3 regions of the Salinicoccus sp. Marseille-QA3875 genome follow, and region 1 is predicted to be linked to each of the others. Evidence: riboswitches for the same ligand, from Rfam matches in the RefSeq annotation. Region 1 holds a riboswitch; each other region holds the start of a gene.
What was found. Region 1 has a riboswitch for S-adenosylmethionine ahead of ACY8DT_RS12255 (hypothetical protein). Riboswitches for the same ligand answer to the same signal wherever they lie in the genome.
Positions count from the first base shown of each region.

Region 1 (6,539 bases):
TATTCAAAAGATAAATTTCAATATCAAAAAGAAACAGATACTTACCTTTGTCCTCAGGGACAAACACTTCCTTTCGAGGAGAACACTTCTAAGAATGGTTTGAAGTATAAAAAATATATTGGGGGCGATGTTTGCTTATCTTGTCCTGTATATGGCGTGTGTACAAAAGCGAAAAGAGGCAGAAACATCCAACGGTGGGAACATGAAGAAATTCTCGAAATGCTGAAAGCAGATACCGAGAACCATCATGAAATCTATAAGAAACGATTACAGATTGTAGAACATCCTTTTGGCACAATCAAGCGATCGTTCGGCTACACATATTTTTTAGGAAAAGGGCTGGATTCTGTCAACGTAGAGGCAGCTCTAATTGGCGTTGCCTATAACTTCAAAAGAATAACGAAAATCAAAAAGGTTTCCGAAATTGTTGGGTTATTAAGAACTTGACCCCACCGAAAACCTTTGATATTTTCATTTTCAGAAGATTTTTAAGAAAATGAGGATAACCTACCTTTGAGTTCTGAGATTTGATTGTTTGTTAGACAGTCTGACGTACGGTTCCGTATACGGCGGTTCAATTTTATACTACACATGTACTTTGTTATAATGTGATACATAAGAGACGAGTCCGAAACGGGCGAGTCTCTTATTTGTAATGGTCGTCGTCAGTATCCACGAATACGCAATGCGAACGGTCCCCTTACTGGTGTGACTGTACTTATAGGCGGTGTATTGGTCCACGCCCAGTGTGATGAGATGCTTCCGTCGGTTTCTGGCAGTTTTCCACTTCTGTCAAATGCACATTCTGAGGCGCATTCGCGTATGTGAGTCAATGCCCTTAAGTACCTTTTTCATCTTACCGACTTTGAAGTCGTTCACCCAACCCCGGATGACCTGGTTGATGCGCTCGACCTGATACTTCGTGTCGACGCTCCAGTTTTTCCGGGTCAGCTGTTTCAGTTTGAACTTAAAACTTTCCACGGATTTCTTGTGTGGTTTCGCCTTATATTCCTTGGCCTGGTAATCATTATAGAAGCCAAATCCGAGGAATTTCATCTCCGGGTCATCGGGACGGGTCACTTTCGATTTCGTCGCATTGACAATCAATCCGAGCTTATTCTCGATGAATGCGGTCACCGACCGCATGACCCGTCTCGCTGCCATGTCGCTTTAGACCATGATGATACAGTCATCAGCGTATCTCACGAAGCGCAGTCCACGTTTTTCCAGTTCGATATCCAGCTCTTTAAGCATGATATTGCTGAGCAGTGGGGACAGGTTGCCGCCTTGGGGTGTACCGATGATGGCTGCTTTGTATTCATCATCAGTCTGTATGCCGCTGACCAGGAATTTACGGACCAGGGAGATGACATCCCCATCGTCAATGGTTCTGGACATGAGATTCATCAGACGGTCATGGTTGACTGTATCAAAGAAACGTTCTAAATCAATATCCACAATCCAGTCATAGCCTTCATCCAGATATTCTAGTGTTTGAAGGATTGTCATCTCTGCATATCGATTGGGCCTGAAACCATAGCTATATTCACTGAAGTGTCGATCGAACACAGGTGACAGTACTTGGGCGATTGCTTGTTGGATCAGTCTGTCCTTCACCGTTGGGATGCCTAGGAGACGCACTCCGCCGTTCGGTTTCGGTATTTCGACCCGGCGTACAGGTCGGGTTGGTATTTCCTCTGCCGAATTCGGGAAATGATTGCGTCCTTCTTCCCAGTCATGTAGCTGCTCATCTCGTGCACGGTCATACCATTCACACCGGCGACGCCCTGATTTCTCTTCACTTGTTTATAAGCCTGGTTCAAGTTGTCCCGACTCAGGATTCTATCCAGTAATTTATCTGTATTGATGCGTGTTACTTCCTTTCTTTCTCGAGAGTCCGCTATCCACTTTTCCGCTCTGTGCCAGTGGTCTGCGCCGGTCTCCAATCGAGCGTTCCGTAACGATAAAATTGTTCAGTCCTTCGCTCTTTCCGGCTTTCGCCGGACATCTTCACTACTACGACTTCGGCTGACTTCTCACGTTCCAGTCTTATATCACTACAAAATTTTGGTACAGAGACGTGAGACCTCCATCTATCCGCCATATTTACACCGTATGGTTCAGGGTAGTTATCGGACCTCAGCTTCTTATGCAGCTTCATCCACATACGTTGCCTCTTATATGGTTTCTGTGCGTCGGACCGGAGGTTTGCCTCGAGCTGCCTTCAGATTCCACCTCACGTTGGACACCCTGGCTTTTGGCTATGTGTTTACCACTACCGGGTCACACTCGGGACTTCCACCCGTTAGAATACGCCCATGCTGGGCAAACATAAAAAAGCCATCTGCACTGCACAGATGACTAAACTGATTATCGTTCAAGCATCTGCTTGTTGGAATTAGCACAGTACTCGAAATGAGTCCGCTGCTGAGACATCCCCGGGCCAAATCCCTCAGTCTACTCTGAATAATTGGATATTTAGTTGAAATCAATAATATAGTAAATCAGTATAATTTGCAAGGAAGGATTACATTTTGTGATATGAAACGATCTTTTATAGATTTCACATCATTCTTTATATCACCTTACTTCGATAATGCGATTTTAATATGTTCTAAATGATGTTCTTCATGCCATGCGAGCTTCGCAACCTTTGTTGCAACTGTTACTTTACCGTTCGCTTCATGAATGAAATAACGCTCAAGCTGATTTTCAGTCAGGCTTTTACCCAGCGCAACGATCCTTTCATTGATACCTTCCAGTATTTTAATTGAACTTTCCACGGAAAGCTCAGTGTCCGGCTGCACAGCCCACTCATTCTGGAGGAATCCCGGCACTGTCGGAGCATCGTCAGTCAAAGCGAGTTTCAGCCGCTGATACATATTCAATTGGGAATCCGCAATGTGATGCACAAGCTGTCGGACATTCCAGGCACCTTCACGGTAAGTTTTGTTCAACTCATCTTCACTTAAGTTGTCGACCGTTTCACGTAACCTTTTCGTATATGTAGCTGTCTGTCCATTCCACTTCTGAATATCTTCAAGTGTTACATTTTCAGGTACGTCCAGTTCTCCAATAGGAAATTTAACATCCATCTTAATACTCCCTTTCCGTAATAGAATCTGCTCAATTCCAATATACTATAAGTCCATACAAAGCTGAAATATATATGGCAGACGTTTAAATGAACACATAATAAGAAATGAGATCAGAGAACTCCGATCTCATTTCTTTTTATTTTATAAATTGGTGATGACCACTGTAATTACCATTCGGTATTATCTCCAATTGATACAATGCAGCTTCTTTCAACCTATTAAAATCAACATTCGTTTTATAATTCATATCATTTAACATATAAACCATGTCTTCAGTAGACAGATTTCCAGAAGCTCCTGGAGCAAATGGACAACCACCAAGGCCGCCAAGAGTAGATTGAATTTTTTCAACCCCCTCTTCTATAGCAGCGTAAGTATTCACAACTCCCATATTTCTAGTATCATGTATGTGAATTTGTAAATCTAATGATGGGTATGCTTTCTTTACCATATTTATTATATTTCTGATTTCTTTCGGGTTAGCAACACCAATGGTATCGCATAAATTTAAATCTTTAACACCTAATTCAACATAAGGCTGAATGAAATCCACAATTTTATCTGTATTTTTCTTTCCTTCAAAAGGACAACCAAATGTAGTGGATAAATCCAGTGTGACTTCCATTTTTGGAAAATCACTTTTAATCTTTCTGAATTCCTCAAGGGATTGTTCGTGAGTTTTATTTATATTAGCTTTGTTATGTGATTCACTCAGAGATACTACATAAGCAACCTCTTTTAATCCTACTGAATAAGCAATTTCTACACCTTTATAATTTGGAACGAGTGCAGAGAAGTTCACTTCAGGGAAATTCTCGAGACATAGGTTTGACAGTTCTCTAGCATCTTTCATTTGTGGAACAGCTTTAGGACTTACAAACGAAGTATGCTGTATGTTCTTAACTCCGGCTTTAACCAACTTTTTTATAATATTAAACTTTTCATCTAATTCTATATAATCATCTAAATTTTGAAATCCATCTCTTGGACCGACTTCAACTATATTAATATGTTTCATTTTATCATCCTATCCTAGTAAATTAGGTATTAACATAACCAATATTGGAATGTATGTTATTAAGAGCAACACTACAAGTCCTAAAGCTATGTATATCACTAAATGTTTATTCAGTACATCGGTTGTTTTTACACCATCATGCAACCTCGTTGCAACGAAAAGGTTTACGCCTAGCGGAGGTGTAATTAATCCAATGCTCAAGTTAACAATCATCACGATACCGAAATGAACAGGATCAACTCCTAGTTCGGTCACTATTGGTAATAATATAGGTGCAACAATTAAAATCGCTGCGTTCGTTTCCAAGAACATCCCGATAATTAATAACATTATATTAATCAGTAATAATAAGATTATAGGGTTATCAGTAGTACTTAAAATCAAATCTGATATCATTAATGGGATTTCCGCCTTTGTCATTACGAATCCGAAGGCACCCGCAGCTCCAACTATAAATAGTATCATCGATGAATTTATCACTGCGGTCCTCATTAAATCAAGGAATTTATTGACTGTCATTTCTTTATAAATAAATATACTTATAATCAGTCCGTAGAATATAGCGACAACTGCAGATTCAGTAGGGGTAAAGAATCCACTATATATACCTCCAATAATAATTATAGGCATAAGTAAAGCCCAGATTGCTGCTTTGAATGTGCTCAATACATTTCCAAAAGAAAATGAAAAATTATTTTTTATGTTCTTTTTTCCATAAAAATACGCATATGAGGACATAATTAAAGTCAGCATAATACCAGGTATAATCCCACCTGCAAATAGATCACCAATTGATGCTCCAGAAGTAACACCATAAGTAATCATCGGAATACTCGGTGGAATTATAGTCCCTAAAATTCCTGCTGTTGCAAGTGTAGTAACACTGAACTTTAAATCGTATCCTTCCTTGAGCATGGTTGGTAATACAAGTGCCCCGATTGCTATAACAGTCGCTGTAGACGAACCAGATATAGCACCAAAGAATGCTGAGGCAATGAATGCAACTATCGCTAGTCCACCGTGCATTCCACCAACTATAGAATTTGCAAAATCAACCAGTCTTTTTGACACTCCACCCTTTTCAAAAACACCACCCGCAATCATGAAGAAGGGCAAGGCCATCAAAGTGAAAGAGTCGATCGAAACAAACATTCTTTGTATAAGAGCAACAGGGTCAGTATCAGTAAAGAATAATAAACTGAATCCTGAAGATACGAGTAAGCTGAGGGCAATTGGTACTCCAATTAAAATTAGAATTATCAGTGCTGCGAATAGAAATAAAGGCATATTTTAAACCCCACTTTCTATATCGGAACTGTTAATCTCTTTAGTTCGATGTTTGATAAATATTTTTATTGAATGATAAGCTGATAATAAGAAACCTAAAGGAATTACAGTATAGATAATCCAAAAATCTATTCTTAAAACTGGTGTCACATGACCAATATTAAACATGTAATATACAAATTGAACAGATAGTAAAAATAATGTTAAGAAAGAGATGATTAGAAAAATCCTAAAAAACCCTCTCATAAAAGTTTTGATTTTTTCTGGTGCAAAAGAGTCTAATAAATCCAATGCCAATTGAGCATTTTTCCTGGTAACAATACTTATACCTATAAAAACGCCCCAAACCATTAAGTACCTTGCTAATTCTTCGCTCCAAATCAGTGGGCTTGAAAAAATGTATCGATATATAACTGCCAACAAAGTAATAACACTCATCATAGTAAAACAAAATATAGTCACATAGTCCTCAAATTTGATAATAATTTTATCTAACATGCAATCCCCCCTTTATTCAAAATCATTTAAGATTCTTTCCAACTTTTCCTGATCTAGATTATCTTCATATTGCGTAGAAATATCTTCCCAGACTTCTTCCCTGAATACCTCAGTATCTGGATGAGTTATTTCATACCCCTGTTCTTCTAAATCTGCCAATGCTTCATCTTCAATTTCTTTATTTAAATCTCGTTGGAATTGAGTAGCATTTTTGGCCTCTTCTTCTAATATAGTCTGTAGATCATCTGGCATATCATTAAATAAATCATCGTTCATCATTAAAATAGCTGATACATAAAACTCTTGACTGGTTGATATATAGGGAGCGACTTCATGAATATTACTGGTATACATAGAAGGAATTGAAACACTGACACCATCCACAGTTCCATTTTGGATACCTGTATATACTTCACTCCAACCCATCGTGACAGCACCACCATTCAGCGCTTCGTATGAATCAATGTGAATTGGATTATCATTGGCTCTGATTATAAGACCATTAAAATCTTCTGGTTCTTCAATGGGACGTGTGGCATTCCATGTATTAAAAAAACCATTCTCCCAGTTCGCCAAACCTTTTACTCCAATGTCATCTAAGGAATTTAGTGCATCTTCACCTATATCACTATCCAGTA
Region 1 is NZ_CM143103.1:2,414,434-2,420,972, reverse strand. It holds gene ACY8DT_RS12270 (IS1182 family transposase) at 1-447, shown strand, start outside; gene ACY8DT_RS12265 (group II intron maturase-specific domain-containing protein) at 793-1,164, opposite strand; gene ACY8DT_RS12260 (reverse transcriptase domain-containing protein) at 1,171-1,617, opposite strand; gene ACY8DT_RS12255 (hypothetical protein) at 1,901-2,167, opposite strand; SAM riboswitch class I at 2,368-2,473, opposite strand; gene ACY8DT_RS12250 (YfiT family bacillithiol transferase) at 2,586-3,095, opposite strand; gene ACY8DT_RS12245 (hydroxymethylglutaryl-CoA lyase) at 3,235-4,116, opposite strand; gene ACY8DT_RS12240 (TRAP transporter large permease) at 4,126-5,403, opposite strand; gene ACY8DT_RS12235 (TRAP transporter small permease) at 5,407-5,901, opposite strand; gene ACY8DT_RS12230 (DctP family TRAP transporter solute-binding subunit) at 5,914-6,539, opposite strand, start outside.

Region 2 (6,539 bases), 1.0 Mb from region 1:
AAGCCGGTGACATCGTATACGGCACCAATGTTTCAATCGGTTATTACGACCAGAAACAGGCGGAATTCACATCCAACAAAAACGTACTGGAAGAATTATGGTCTGAATATCCTGAGATGAGAGAAAGTGATATCAGGAAAATATTAGGCCGGTTTTTATTTACACAGGATGAAGTTAAAAAAAGTGTCAATGATTTAAGCGGCGGAGAAAAAGCCAGGATTCAGCTGGCAAAACTGATGCTTGAAAAAAATAATGTACTGATCCTCGATGAACCGACGAACCATCTGGACATAGACAGCAAAGAAGTCCTTGAAAATGCACTGGATGAATATGAAGGCACCATCATTTTCGTTTCTCATGACAGATATTTCGTCAACAGGATCGCAAACCGCATTTTGGAAATGGAAAAAGAGAAGCTGTTTCTTGTAAATGGTAATTATGACTACTTCCTTCATAAAAAAGAAGAATTGAAAATGACCCAGGAACCTGAAGTGACAGTGGCCGAATCAGAAAATAAAGGCAGCCTCAGCTATGAAGAACAGAAAAGACAGCGTAATGAGATTGGAAAATTGAAAAAGCAGGTTAAAAAACTGGAACAGGAAATTGCAACGCTGGAGGAAGATATAGAGAATATAGAAAATCAGCTGCTGGAGCCTGAAATTTATAATGACTATACAAAATCTGCTGAGCTCAATGAAAAGCTGATAAACAGAAATGAAAAATTGGAACATGTCATGGAACAATGGGCAGAAGGTGAAGAACAATTATCAGAAACGTAGAAGCGTTCGGTCAATATACCGTACGCTTCTTTTTTATTCATATGTTCGGGGTATAAGGTAATTTGTCAGAATTATAACTTCATCACAAAGTTATGCACAAGTCCAGAGTGATTAAATCAACTTTTTAAAGGCTTATCCACATTATCCACAAAGTTTTACACAGTTATACACATTTAAATCCACAGTTGTTGAAGACTTATCCAAGATGAAGCAGGGTTTATTCCACAGGTTATCCACAGAATGTGGATAAAACAAACGTTCCCTGTTGACAACGTCGTTATTATCTTTAATCCACTAAAATTGAATGTATGTTCGTTTCTTTAATTTGCGCATAATAAAAACGAAGACCAGTGACGATCTCCGTTTTTATAAGGGTAAATAATTATAATTGCACCGCCTTATATTGTTTAACTGCCCGGAAAAAAGGTAAAAGTAACTATACAGTGATTTTAAGGAGCGTGTAATGATGGCTGAAAATCATAAAGATCAGCAGGAAAAGATGAGAGAGGAAGCTAAAAAACAGGCTGAAGAAGGCCAGGAACAAAAAGCTCAGATGGAAGAGAAGGCACAGGCCAAGAAACACGATTTTAAAGATGAGAAATCCAAAGCCGGGTCGAAGCAGGAAGAGACTCAAGGCAAGGTCGATGATGCCGTAGAACAGGTCCAGAAGGAAAAAGGGAACAATCAGTTTAATCAGTATAGATAGCATTGTATTATCTTTAAAAAAGCGAAGGCGCAAAATCCAGCCTTCGCTTTTTATATTTTCACATTACATACTATCCACTGTTTCTATATTATCTCGCCCTACTCTACCATTTTTCATTACCGGCAGGTTCGAATTCCTGAATATTTGCTTGAAAAGAAGCCCCTTTATAGGCTTTGAACATTTCTTCAATCATGATTTCATTTTTAGGTTTTGTCAGAATAATTGCATTATCTTTCACTTTAATTTCCAAAGTATCGTTATCTTTAATATCAAGAGATTCTGTTACAACTTTGGGTAACCTGATACCTTTACCATTACCCCATTTATTAACGTTTACTTTTACCATGATATCACCTCTTTATTAATATCATCATAACATTATGGATATACTTCTATATCTTTTAGTATTAGATGTATATTAAACTTATTTATATTATTATAAGTACTATGAAGGATATCATATACTTTCTATTAATTATGATTACACTGAAGAAATGAGGGATTCAAATGGACAGTTATAAAGTGTTGCTTGCAAAGCATAACCGGCTGGAGACAGAACGGTTGATCTTAAGGCCGGTCACATTAAAAGACACTGAAGATATGTATGAATACGCTTCTGATGAAGAGACCACCTATTACGTTTTCAACCGGCACAAGTCACTGGCTGACACCGAAATGGCCATAGTGAACCACTTTATAGAACAGCCGCTTGGCAAATATGGCATTGAGCTGAAGGAAAATGGAAAGATGATCGGGACCATCGAACTGAGAAGAAAAAGTAAAGATTCAAGAGGGATCATCGGTTATACATTAAATCAAAATTATCAAGGCAAAGGTTATATGACTGAAACCGGGGAAGCCATTTTAAAAGTGGGTTTTGATGTCCTCGGGCTGGACTGCATTGCTGCCATGTTCGATGAACGGAATACCGCTTCGGGAAAAGTGCTTGAACGATTGGGCATGAACAAAGAAGGTGTGCTGCGGCATGTACATAAATGGAAAAAGGGCGAATATTTTAATGATGTCTATTATTCCATCCTGAAGGATGAGTATGATATAAAAAGCCCTGAATAATTTTCAGGACTTTTCTTTAATCAAACATTCACTTTTCCTGCTATTCCAACTCTTTTTGCATGATGACTCTCAGGAATTCTCACTTTACCTTTACCAAAAAGATTCTCCCTTAAAGTGGATGCTTCGTATTCTGTTCTGTAGCTGCCGCGTTCCTGCAGAACGGGAATCACATATTCTATGAAATCTTCGAAAGTGACAGGACTCGCTGCCTGGATGATATTAAAGCCGTCGGCGTCACCGATGTTCGCCATCGCTTCCAGTTCATCGGCAATCTGTTCAGGTGTGCCGACCACTTTAGTCGCCCCGATGCCGAGTCCGTGATGGAGCACTGCTTCCCTTACCGTCCATTTTCGTGTCGTACTTGCCGAGTATTTTTTAAGAAAACCATGTGAGGCTTCCGTCTCTGCATCTTCCACATATTGATCCGGCTCATATTTGGAGAAATCGATGCCCGTATGTCCTGAAAGCATTGCTGCTGTCCCTTCATAGCTGACATAAGATAATAGTTCTTCATACTTTTCCTGTGCTTCTTCTTCGGTGCGTCCGACAATCGGCACGATGCCCGGAAAGATTTTTATATCTTCAGCATTTCTGCCGTTTTCCACTGCACGTTTCCTGATATCCGAGGTGAAGGCCTTCAATTCTTCAAGATTACTTGCAAGTGTCGTGAAGAGCGCTTCAGCGTGTTTTGCTGCGAAGGCTTTTCCTTTTTCAGAAGCACCGGCCTGGAACAGTACAGGTGTGCGCTGAGGCGACGGTTCGACCAGATGTTCACCCGGAACACTGAAGAACTCGCCTTTATGATCGATCGGGTGAACTTTATCCGGGTTTACATAGACACCCGTTTCTTTATTTGCAACGACTGCATCCTCTTCCCAGCTGTGCTCCCAAAGTTTATAGACGACATCCATATATTCATCCGCGCGGTCATATCTTGTATCATGTTTGATCTGGCCTTCCATCCCGAGATTGACTGCTTCACTGTTCAAATACGATGTGACGATGTTCCAGGCCACACGACCTTTCGTCAAGTGGTCCAAAGTTGAAAATTCACGAGCCAGCTTATAAGGTTCTGTGTAAGTCGCAGAATAAGTTGGTGCAAAGCCAATATGCTTAGTAACAGCGGCCATGGCTGAAATTGGCAGCAACGGGTTATGCAGTGGCACCTGCACTGCATTTTTTATCGCAGCATCAGAACTGTTTCCATAAACATCATAAATACCAAGTACATCAGCTAAAAATATTGCATCAAATTTACCCTTTTCCAAAAGCTTGGCAAGATCAGTCCAATAATCCAAATCACCATGACGGGCCCCCTGATCTTCCGGATGACGCCACAATCCCGGCGAATGCGGTGCTACAGAATTTAAAGTGAAACCATTCAGACGTATTTGTTTTTTCATAAGTAATCTCTCCCTTTAGCATTGATCAACTTAATTCTTACTAATATAGTAGGAATAGAAAAAGCCTCTTCCTGAGGAAGAGGCAGTTAAGATAAATGCTGCTCCTCCTCATCTTTCAAGCACATCGCTTGTTGGAATGGGCACCTTCCACTGTTAAATAGTGAGGTTGCCGCAGGATCTAAGGACCAATTTCCTCCCCTGCTCTAGATAAGGACTTTATTCTGTTTTAAGTTAAATATCATACTATCAGGGTATGAATGCTATGTCAAACATAATTTTTAGAAAAGTTGATTATTTCTGAAGAATTAGATTGAAAAGCCCAGCCTACAGTATAGACTGGGAATAATATATTATTTAGTATACTCTTCAATATCGATGAAATTCCGTCCGTTTAAGTCAAGGCCAGTAAAATGCTCTTTTAAATATAGCTGGTATGCAGCTGCACCGATCATGGCGGCATTATCAGTACAAAACTTCAGTTCAGGGATATGCAGGTTGATATTCTGCATTCTTGTCAGCTGTTCAAATCTTGCTCTCAATCCACTGTTTGCAGCGACTCCCCCTGCGATGATCAGATTTTTGACTTTATATTCTTCAACAGCCTGCATCGTTTTATTTGTCAATACATCCACGACACTGTGCTGGAATGAAGCCGCTACATCTTCTGAGTTCACTTCCAGATTTTTCTGCTTATGGTTGTGGAGTGAATTGATTACAGCAGATTTCAATCCGCTGAAGCTGAAATCATAGCTGCCCGGTTCCAGGTATGCTCTTGGAAAATTGAATGTATCCCGCCCCTCTTTACTTAATCGGTCGATATGAGGTCCGCCCGGGTAAGGCAGACCGATGACACGGGCCACCTTGTCGTATGCTTCCCCTACGGCATCGTCACGTGTTTCACCGATCACTTCGAAGCTCAGATGATTCTTCATATATATCAGCTCAGTATGACCGCCTGAGACAATCAGTGCCATTAAAGGAAATCTTAATTCTTCTTCCAGCTGATTCGCATAAATATGTCCTGCAATATGGTGGACAGGAATCAAAGGCAGATCATGTGCAAAACTGAATGCTTTCGCAGCATTGATGCCGACCAAAAGTGCACCGATCAAACCTGGACCTTCTGTTACTGCTACAGCATCAAGGTCTTGGGGAATCAGTTCCGCCTGGTTCAGCGCCTCTTCTATAACTGTTGTGATGGATTCCACATGGTGTCTCGAAGCAACTTCAGGCACCACACCGCCAAAGCGTTTATGACTGTCAATCTGGCTCACTACGATATTTGACAGCAGTTCATGTCCGTTTCTCACGACACTGCATGCTGTTTCGTCACAGCTTGTTTCTATACTTAATATTGTAATGTCTTTATTCATCCAGTTTCACCCACATCACGTGTGCATCCTCTCCCGGTCCGTAGTAATCTTTTCGTATCCCCCCGTAGGAGAATCCTTCTTTTTCATACAGGTTTTTAGCTGCATCATTAGCCGTATTGACTTCAAGAGACAAGGTTTTGGTAGACTCTGCAGAATAATCTTTAACATATTTAAGCAAAGTATGCCCGAGACCAAGTCCTCTCTGGTCATCTCTTATTGCAATTGTTGTAATCTGACTCTGGTCAAGAATCAGCCAAAGACCGCAGTAGCCAATGATTTCAGAGTCTTTTTCAATGACAAAATAGTGCGCAAATCTGTTTACGCCAAGCTCTCTTAAAAAAGCTTCTTTTGTCCATGAAGTCTTTGTAAAAGAAGCTGTTTCAATCAGATGTACGGCGTCAATATCCTCGATTTTCATTTCTCTTATAGTTACTGATTTTTGTCCATCCAATTTCTTTCAGCCTCCGATACTCTTAAGTATTCAGGTACAATACCATGAACATCTTCCTGCACAAGCGCTTCATCATAACGCTCGACATTTGAAATTCTCGGTGTCAGATGAGAGAATCCTTCAATATTTTTAAATTGTTCAGTAGAATTTCCGTAAAAGATTACATCATCATTTTCCATTTTTTCTTTTAATTCATCAAAAGCCATGTGTGCCGGAGCCTGTATTGTTTCGAATTTATCTCCATGAAATTTATAGGCAGCCGCAAACACATTGCCCCGTCGTGCATCAAACAAAGAAGCGACTACCCCCTGGGGATTCGACGAAGCTGCCAGCACAAACAATGAAGATACTGAGTATAATTCCACCTTTAAACTGTAGGCCAGTGTTTTAGCGACAGTCACACCGATTCTGACACCGGTATATGATCCGGGTCCCCTGGCAACTATGATACGATCTATATCGCTTTTATTCATTCCGGCGTAATCAAACAGATGACTGATATACACCATCAGAGTTTCTGAATGAGGTCTTGCCACATTGGCATTAATCTCTGCTATATTAATACCATCATCATTAATTGCCAATGATATTACTTTGTTCGATGTATCAATCAAAAGTGATTTCATCTAATGCCTCCATAATTTCATCATTTAAATTCCTGTTTTCTATTTCAAACATACGCCCGTCGCCGTCATGGGTAATTGTAATATTAATAACATTTTTCGGCAAATACTCTTCAATGAAATCCGGCCA
Region 2 is NZ_CM143103.1:679,943-686,481, forward strand. It holds gene ACY8DT_RS03520 (ABC-F family ATP-binding cassette domain-containing protein) at 1-779, shown strand, start outside; gene ACY8DT_RS03525 (hypothetical protein) at 1,246-1,485, shown strand; gene ACY8DT_RS03530 (AbrB/MazE/SpoVT family DNA-binding domain-containing protein) at 1,589-1,831, opposite strand; gene ACY8DT_RS03535 (GNAT family N-acetyltransferase) at 1,993-2,559, shown strand; gene ACY8DT_RS03540 (LLM class flavin-dependent oxidoreductase) at 2,580-3,962, opposite strand; SAM riboswitch class I at 4,068-4,176, opposite strand; gene tsaD (tRNA (adenosine(37)-N6)-threonylcarbamoyltransferase complex transferase subunit TsaD) at 4,313-5,335, opposite strand; gene rimI (ribosomal protein S18-alanine N-acetyltransferase) at 5,328-5,753, opposite strand; gene tsaB (tRNA (adenosine(37)-N6)-threonylcarbamoyltransferase complex dimerization subunit type 1 TsaB) at 5,765-6,412, opposite strand; gene tsaE (tRNA (adenosine(37)-N6)-threonylcarbamoyltransferase complex ATPase subunit type 1 TsaE) at 6,393-6,539, opposite strand, start outside.
Region 2: another riboswitch for S-adenosylmethionine. It lies ahead of ACY8DT_RS03540 (LLM class flavin-dependent oxidoreductase); the one in region 1 lies ahead of ACY8DT_RS12255 (hypothetical protein).

Region 3 (6,539 bases), 620 kb from region 1:
TTGCTACCTGAATGATCGGTCCCAGAACGAAGCCGATCAATACTACTGTTGATACCCATGCGATAAACGCGTAAATCGTATATGATATTCCAAAGTTTGCCACATGCCTCAACGCCTCTGCAGTTTCGGGGTCATCATCTTTTTTTAATGCCCAAATAAGCAAGGGGCCGACAATCATAGTAAAAATCGCTAAAATATATGATACAAGGACGAGTGACGAATCGTAACCTGTTTGAGTGTTCTGTGTCATTTATTACCCTCCCCCTTTCTTTTTATAGCCTTATTGTAAGTTTACCATTAATATACTTTGTGTACAATTGATTATTCCGGGGAAAGTTCGTGCTGAAAATAAAAACCACGACAAATTTTATAAGATTTATCGTGGTCTTTATTACTATTATTCTGCCGGGATGACTGCACCTTCGTAGTTATCTTCGATGAACTGTTTGATTTCATCGCCTTGAAGCACTTCCATCAGCTTATTGATATCTTCTCTCTCTTCATCGCCTGAACGCACCGCAACGAGGTTTGCATAAGGAGATTCCCCGTCTTCAATCGCGATAGAATCATCAACCGGGTTCAATCCGCCGTCAAGGGCAAAGTTGGAGTTGATGATGACGACCGGAGCTTCATTATTATTGTACATTTCAACCAATAATTCCGGTGCTGTCTGATTATTGAATTCAAAGTCGTGCGGGTTCTCGGTAATATCATCGAACGTCGCATTTTCAATATCGATGCCCTCTTCGATTTCAACCAGGCCTGCATCGACGAAGAATGACAGGAAACGGCCTTCTTCAGCAGGGTTGTTCGATACAAGGATTGTAGAACCGTCCGGGACATCTTCCAATGATTCATGATCCTGTGAATAAACAGCCATCGGCTCGATATGTACGTTGCCTGCCGATACCAGATCATAGCCGTGTGATTCAACTTCACCATCCAGGTATGGTGTGTGCTGGAAGAAGTTTGCATCCACTTCTTCATCAGCAAGGAGACGGTTTGGTGTTGTATAGTCGTTGACGATGTTAACGTCGAGCTCAATGCCGTCTTCTTCAAGAATTGTTGCAGCCTCTTCTAAAATTTCAGCATGGGGTGCAGGGGATGCAGCAATTGACAATGTGCCGCCCTCTTCTTCTGACGCTTCTTCAGATGAACCCTGCTCAGTTTCAGCAGACTCTTCACCTGTATCAGCGCTCTCTTCTGCACCTTCTTCGCCACTGCCGCATGCAACCAGAACAACTGCAAAAACTGATAAAGCTAAAAACAGTAAAAATTTCTTCATATACATCCAATCCTCTCTAGGTATTCTATTTATAATATATGATTATTATCTCTTATCCACAGCTTTTGCGAGGAAGTCTCCTGCGAACTGGATGATAAAAACAATAATCAGTATTACTATTGTTGCAACTAAAGTGACGTCACTCTGATTCCGCGTAAACCCGACCATGTAGGCAAGGTTCCCGAGGCCGCCTGCGCCGATGACGCCGGCGATTGCAGTCGAGCCGACCAGCATGATGGCCGTCACTGTGATGCCTGAAACAAGTGCAGGCAGTGATTCCGGTATCAATACTTTCCATATGATCGTCCATGTGTTTGCACCCATCGATTCGGCCGCTTCTATTACACCTTTATCTATTTCTTTAAGTGCAATTTCAACAAGACGTGCATAGAACGGTGATGCACCGATAATGAGCGCCGGCAGTGCACCCTGGACACCCATGATGGTTCCCATAATCGCTTTTGTAAACGGGATGAGCAGAATGATCAGAATGATGAACGGTATCGCCCTGAAGAGATTGACGAGAAAAGCCGTAACGCCGTAAACCGGCTGGCTCCCCGCATTGTCGCTCTTATCGGACAGAAAGAGTATGATTCCTAAAACAAGCCCGATCATCAATGTAAAGAAAGTTGCGATGCCCGTCATATAGATTGTATCGACTGTCGCTTCCCAAACGACATCCCATTTGACGTTTTCAAAACTGAACATATCTCTGAAGGCCTGGAAAAATTCATTCATTACTTCTCCACCTCCACTGTAATATCCTCATTGGCAAGCTCATCGATCACTTTTTGAAGCGTCGTACCGTCAATGTCCATCGCAACATAAAGGTGGCCGTATGATTCGTTGTTCGTCTGTTTGATGTTACCAGACAGAATGTTCATATCCAGATCGAACTGCTTGATCACTCTGGAGACGACCGGTGTTTTGGATTTAGTGCCGACAAAGCCGATTTTAAGTATTTTGGAATCCGGGAACAGCTCTCTCACTTCGTCGAGGGCAAGCGCTGTTTCTTCATCGTTGATATCATCTTTGACGAATCTTTTAGTTACACTGTGTGACGGGTTCTGGAACAGCTGCAGCACTCTGCCCGTCTCGACGACCTTGCCGTTCTGCATGACAGCGGCTCTGTCGCATATTTTCCTGATGACATGCATTTCATGTGTGATAAGCACTATTGTCAGGTTCATTTCCTTCCTGATTCTCTGCAGAAGCTCGAGCACTTCATCCGTTGTTTCCGGATCGAGTGCGCTTGTCGCCTCATCACAGAGCAGAACCGTCGGTTCATTTGAAAGTGCCCTTGCGATGCCGACACGCTGTTTCTGACCCCCGGACAATTCACTCGGGTAATTTTTCTCACGTCCTGTGAGACCAACCAGTTGAATCAGTTCCCCGGTCCGTTTTTTCCGTTCCTTTTTTGCGACTCCCGCAATCTCTAATGGAAAGCTGATGTTCTCCTCGACCGTCCGTGACCAGAGCAGATTGAAATGCTGGAAGATCATCGAAACTTTTTGCCGCTTCTGCCTGAGGTCCTTTTTAGACAATTTGTTGATGGTATCGTCTCCGATGATGATTTCGCCGGATGACGGGGCTTCCAGACCGTTCAAGAGACGGATCAATGTCGATTTTCCGGCACCTGAATATCCGATGACGCCAAAGATTTCCCCGCTTTCTATATGCAGGCTGACATCATCCACTGCAGTGATGTCAGCTGATTTCGTACTGTAGTTTTTATTTACATTTAAAATATCTATCATTAATCATCTTCCAAACTATTATAAATTTAAAAACCTACTCACTTGCTATGAAATGAGTAGGCTTCTTTTATCTTCAGCCTCTCATCTTTGAATCGATTGATTCAGTGATTTGGCACCTTGTCTTTGAGACGGTTGCCGTGGCATCAACGGGCACTTCCCTACACCACTCTTGATAAGAGTTATTATTCGATTGTGAATCATAATACCATCAGTCCGGACTTCCGTCAATACTGACGGCTGAGTATATCCATCAGATTTGTGACGGATTCAAAACGGTAGACACTTTCTTTCAGTTCACCGTTTTCAAATATCAACAGCGCCGGTGCGGAGGTTATTTTATAATCATTGATAAAATCCACATGGTAATTCAGATCAATTGCTGTATATTCAAAATCTATAATTTCCTGAGTCAAATTCAACATGCGTTCCGCAATCTGGCAGTTTGCACAGATCGGCGCATAACCGTACAGAATAAATTTTTCTTCAGAATGAATAAGATTGTATATATCCTGTGTCTCTAACTGCTCTTTCATCATAAAACTTACCTTTCATAATCAAGCTCGTGTCGACATAAAAACCATGACGCATCAGGAGGTTTGCGAGGTAGTCTCTTGGGCATCTGCCGACTTCTCCAAATTTAGGGTCAATATAAATGTGGGTACTTTCACTGAGATGTTTTTTGAACCATTTACGGATTTTGCGGCCTTCTTTATCGGCATCCGATAATATATAAATATCAGAGCCGTCAAGCTGTTCCAAAATTTCATCAAGTTTTGAAACTCCCATTGTACCAAAAGTGCATATGATCTGCACAGGTTCTACAAGCACTTCCTCGATACGGCGTTTGTCAGTTTTACCCTCAACAATGAGTACTTTATCAGAAAGATACATTTTCATCACCCTTGGAGTTTTATTTTATTTTAAAAAAACTCTAGACAATGTCTAGAGTTTTTAAATTATGCTTCGATAACTGCTTTGTATCCGTCAGCATCTAACAGGTCATCTAATTGTGATGTGTCTTCAAGTTCAACTTTAACCATCCAAGCTTCTTCATATGGTGATTCGTTTACTAACTCAGGGCTGTCTTCAAGCTCTTCGTTCACTTCAACGATCTTTCCGTTTAATGGAGCATACAGTTCAGAAACAGTCTTAACTGATTCTACGCTGCCGAAAGATTCACCCTTAGTCATTTCATCGTCTTCTTCAGGAAGCTCGACAAAAACGATGTCTCCAAGCTCACCTTGAGCGAAATCAGTAATTCCGATTGTTACTGTATTTCCATCAACTTTTACCCATTCATGATCTTCAGAATACTTTAAGTCGTTTGGTAATGCCATAATAGAAAACCTCCTCAAATTAATCTATACAACTACATAATGACATATTTCACATAGTTTCTCAAGCTTATTACTTATAAAAGCGCTTCCTTGTACTCCGCTTCTTTAAACCCAAGCAGGACACGCTCTCCTGCATCGACCATTGGACGTTTTATCAACATTCCATCAGAAGACAGGATCTCGATCTTTTCAGCATCTGACATCTCGGGCAGCTTATTTTTCAAATCGAGTTCTTTATATTTCTTCCCTCTTGAATTGAAAAATTTGTTGATATCCTGATTTGATTTCTCAATGATCTGTTTCAGCGTTTCTTTTGACGGCGGTTCTTTCACCATATCGTGCGCTTCGAAGTCCACACCATTCTCTTCTAAAAACCTCTTCCCTTTTCTGCACGTCGTACACTTGGAATATTCGTAAAAAGTAATCATCCGGTACCTCCATAGATAGTCAGTTTATAGTCTATACCCGATACTCTGACAGGTATTCATACTAAGTTTTCCCCTTATTTCCATTCTACAATATTTAAGTTTTAAGTGGTAATATTAAGATGATTCATAAAAACTGACTGGAGGGATAATGATGGATGCAATCAGAACATATAATGATTATAAAGAGATAATTAAAAGCAACGATAAGATCATCATAAAATTTTATGCTGACTGGTGTCCGGACTGCAGTGTATTGGACCATTTCATCAAGCCGATCATGAAAGAATACAGATATATTGACTGGTACGAACTGAACCGTGATGAAGTACCTGCCGCAGCAGATGAAAATGACGTTACGGGCATCCCCGGGCTCCTTATCTTTAATAAAAGCAGGAAGACTGCCCACCTCCATCCAGTGCACGCAAAAACGCCGGGAGATGTCAGGCAGTTTTTAAAAGAAAATCTGTAGAACATAAAAATGCCCGACGATTCTTTGAAGTGGAATCCTCAGGCATTTTTTTAAATTTCATATGCTTTAAGTGCATCTTTGATTCTGGATGCATGAACCTGTCCGGGTGCACTGTTGTTAGTGATATAGCCGTATGTCAGACATGATCCGAAATCACCGCCTGCAAGACGCGTCACTTTACCCAGCTCTCCCATGGAGATGCCGATGACTTTATTACCGATGGCCTCCTTGCCGATCTTGACTATCTTCAGCATGTTGACCACATCATCGGCATCATTCGGCAAAAAGGCAAGCTTCAGAATCTCACCGCCTGCCGAATGCATGTTGTATAACATCTTCTGCATTTCTTCCAGCCTCGGTGTTTCCTTGAAATTATGATGGCTGAAGAGAACCGTCCTGCCATGTTCCCCGGCACACTCCACAATTTCCGAAATCACTTTGCCCCCGGTCACAAATTCAATATCGATGATGTCGATATCACACTTTATGATGACATCCATCAGAAGGTCCTTATACTCGGCGTATGATTTAGAACCGCTGCCACCTTCATGAGACGTTCTATATGTATAGATGATCGGGAGGTCGGTTAATTCCGAACACACTTCATTCACTAGACTCAAATGCTCAGAGCGGCTCATATTATCAAGCGCATCACTGCGGATTTCCACAATATCCAGAGAATCGATATTATTTTTAACATTTGTGATTTCCTTCTGTATATCAGAAAGCGACGTTCCGCTTATGGACACCACCACTTTCGGAAGCCCTTCAAATATTTCAATATTTTTTATGTTCATTCCTATCCCCCGTCAGTCAAGTTGATATTTGCTTTATTGTACACATACTTCCATAAAAATAAAAGTACCCAAAATCCCAGGGGAAGGATTTCGGGTAAGGGGACTTGACCAAAGGGGAATGGTCAAATGATGTTTATATTTAAAGTATACCCATTAATTATTAAGTTAATGTTAAGATGCTCACTTTATTTCACTGAAAAAGTTACTATGATCCATAAGGTTTGCTTATGAAAAATCAATGATTCCCTTAATTGACATTTATAGCTAATTTAAAATTCAGCTGATTACCTCGGAATGGCACGGAATGCAGTTATTCTCCCGGTTATAGCGTCTCGCCCTTCTTTACGCTATAACTCAAGTCCCAAACCGCAACTTATAGCACAAAGCGCCTCCCCAGCCACGCTCCAAAACAAATAAAGCACGAAACCCATTTAAAGGTTCCGTGCCTGTAAAACTTTCTATATTA
Region 3 is NZ_CM143103.1:1,798,804-1,805,342, reverse strand. It holds gene ACY8DT_RS09365 (DUF4870 domain-containing protein) at 1-250, opposite strand, end outside; gene ACY8DT_RS09360 (MetQ/NlpA family ABC transporter substrate-binding protein) at 398-1,285, opposite strand; gene ACY8DT_RS09355 (methionine ABC transporter permease) at 1,331-2,023, opposite strand; gene ACY8DT_RS09350 (methionine ABC transporter ATP-binding protein) at 2,023-3,042, opposite strand; SAM riboswitch class I at 3,121-3,221, opposite strand; gene ACY8DT_RS09345 (thioredoxin family protein) at 3,267-3,578, opposite strand; gene ACY8DT_RS09340 (toprim domain-containing protein) at 3,526-3,933, opposite strand; gene gcvH (glycine cleavage system protein GcvH) at 3,999-4,379, opposite strand; gene ACY8DT_RS09330 (arsenate reductase family protein) at 4,454-4,807, opposite strand; gene ACY8DT_RS09325 (thioredoxin family protein) at 4,959-5,276, shown strand; gene aroD (type I 3-dehydroquinate dehydratase) at 5,327-6,073, opposite strand; gene ACY8DT_RS09315 (organic hydroperoxide resistance protein) at 6,537-6,539, opposite strand, start outside.
Region 3: another riboswitch for S-adenosylmethionine. It lies ahead of ACY8DT_RS09350 (methionine ABC transporter ATP-binding protein); the one in region 1 lies ahead of ACY8DT_RS12255 (hypothetical protein).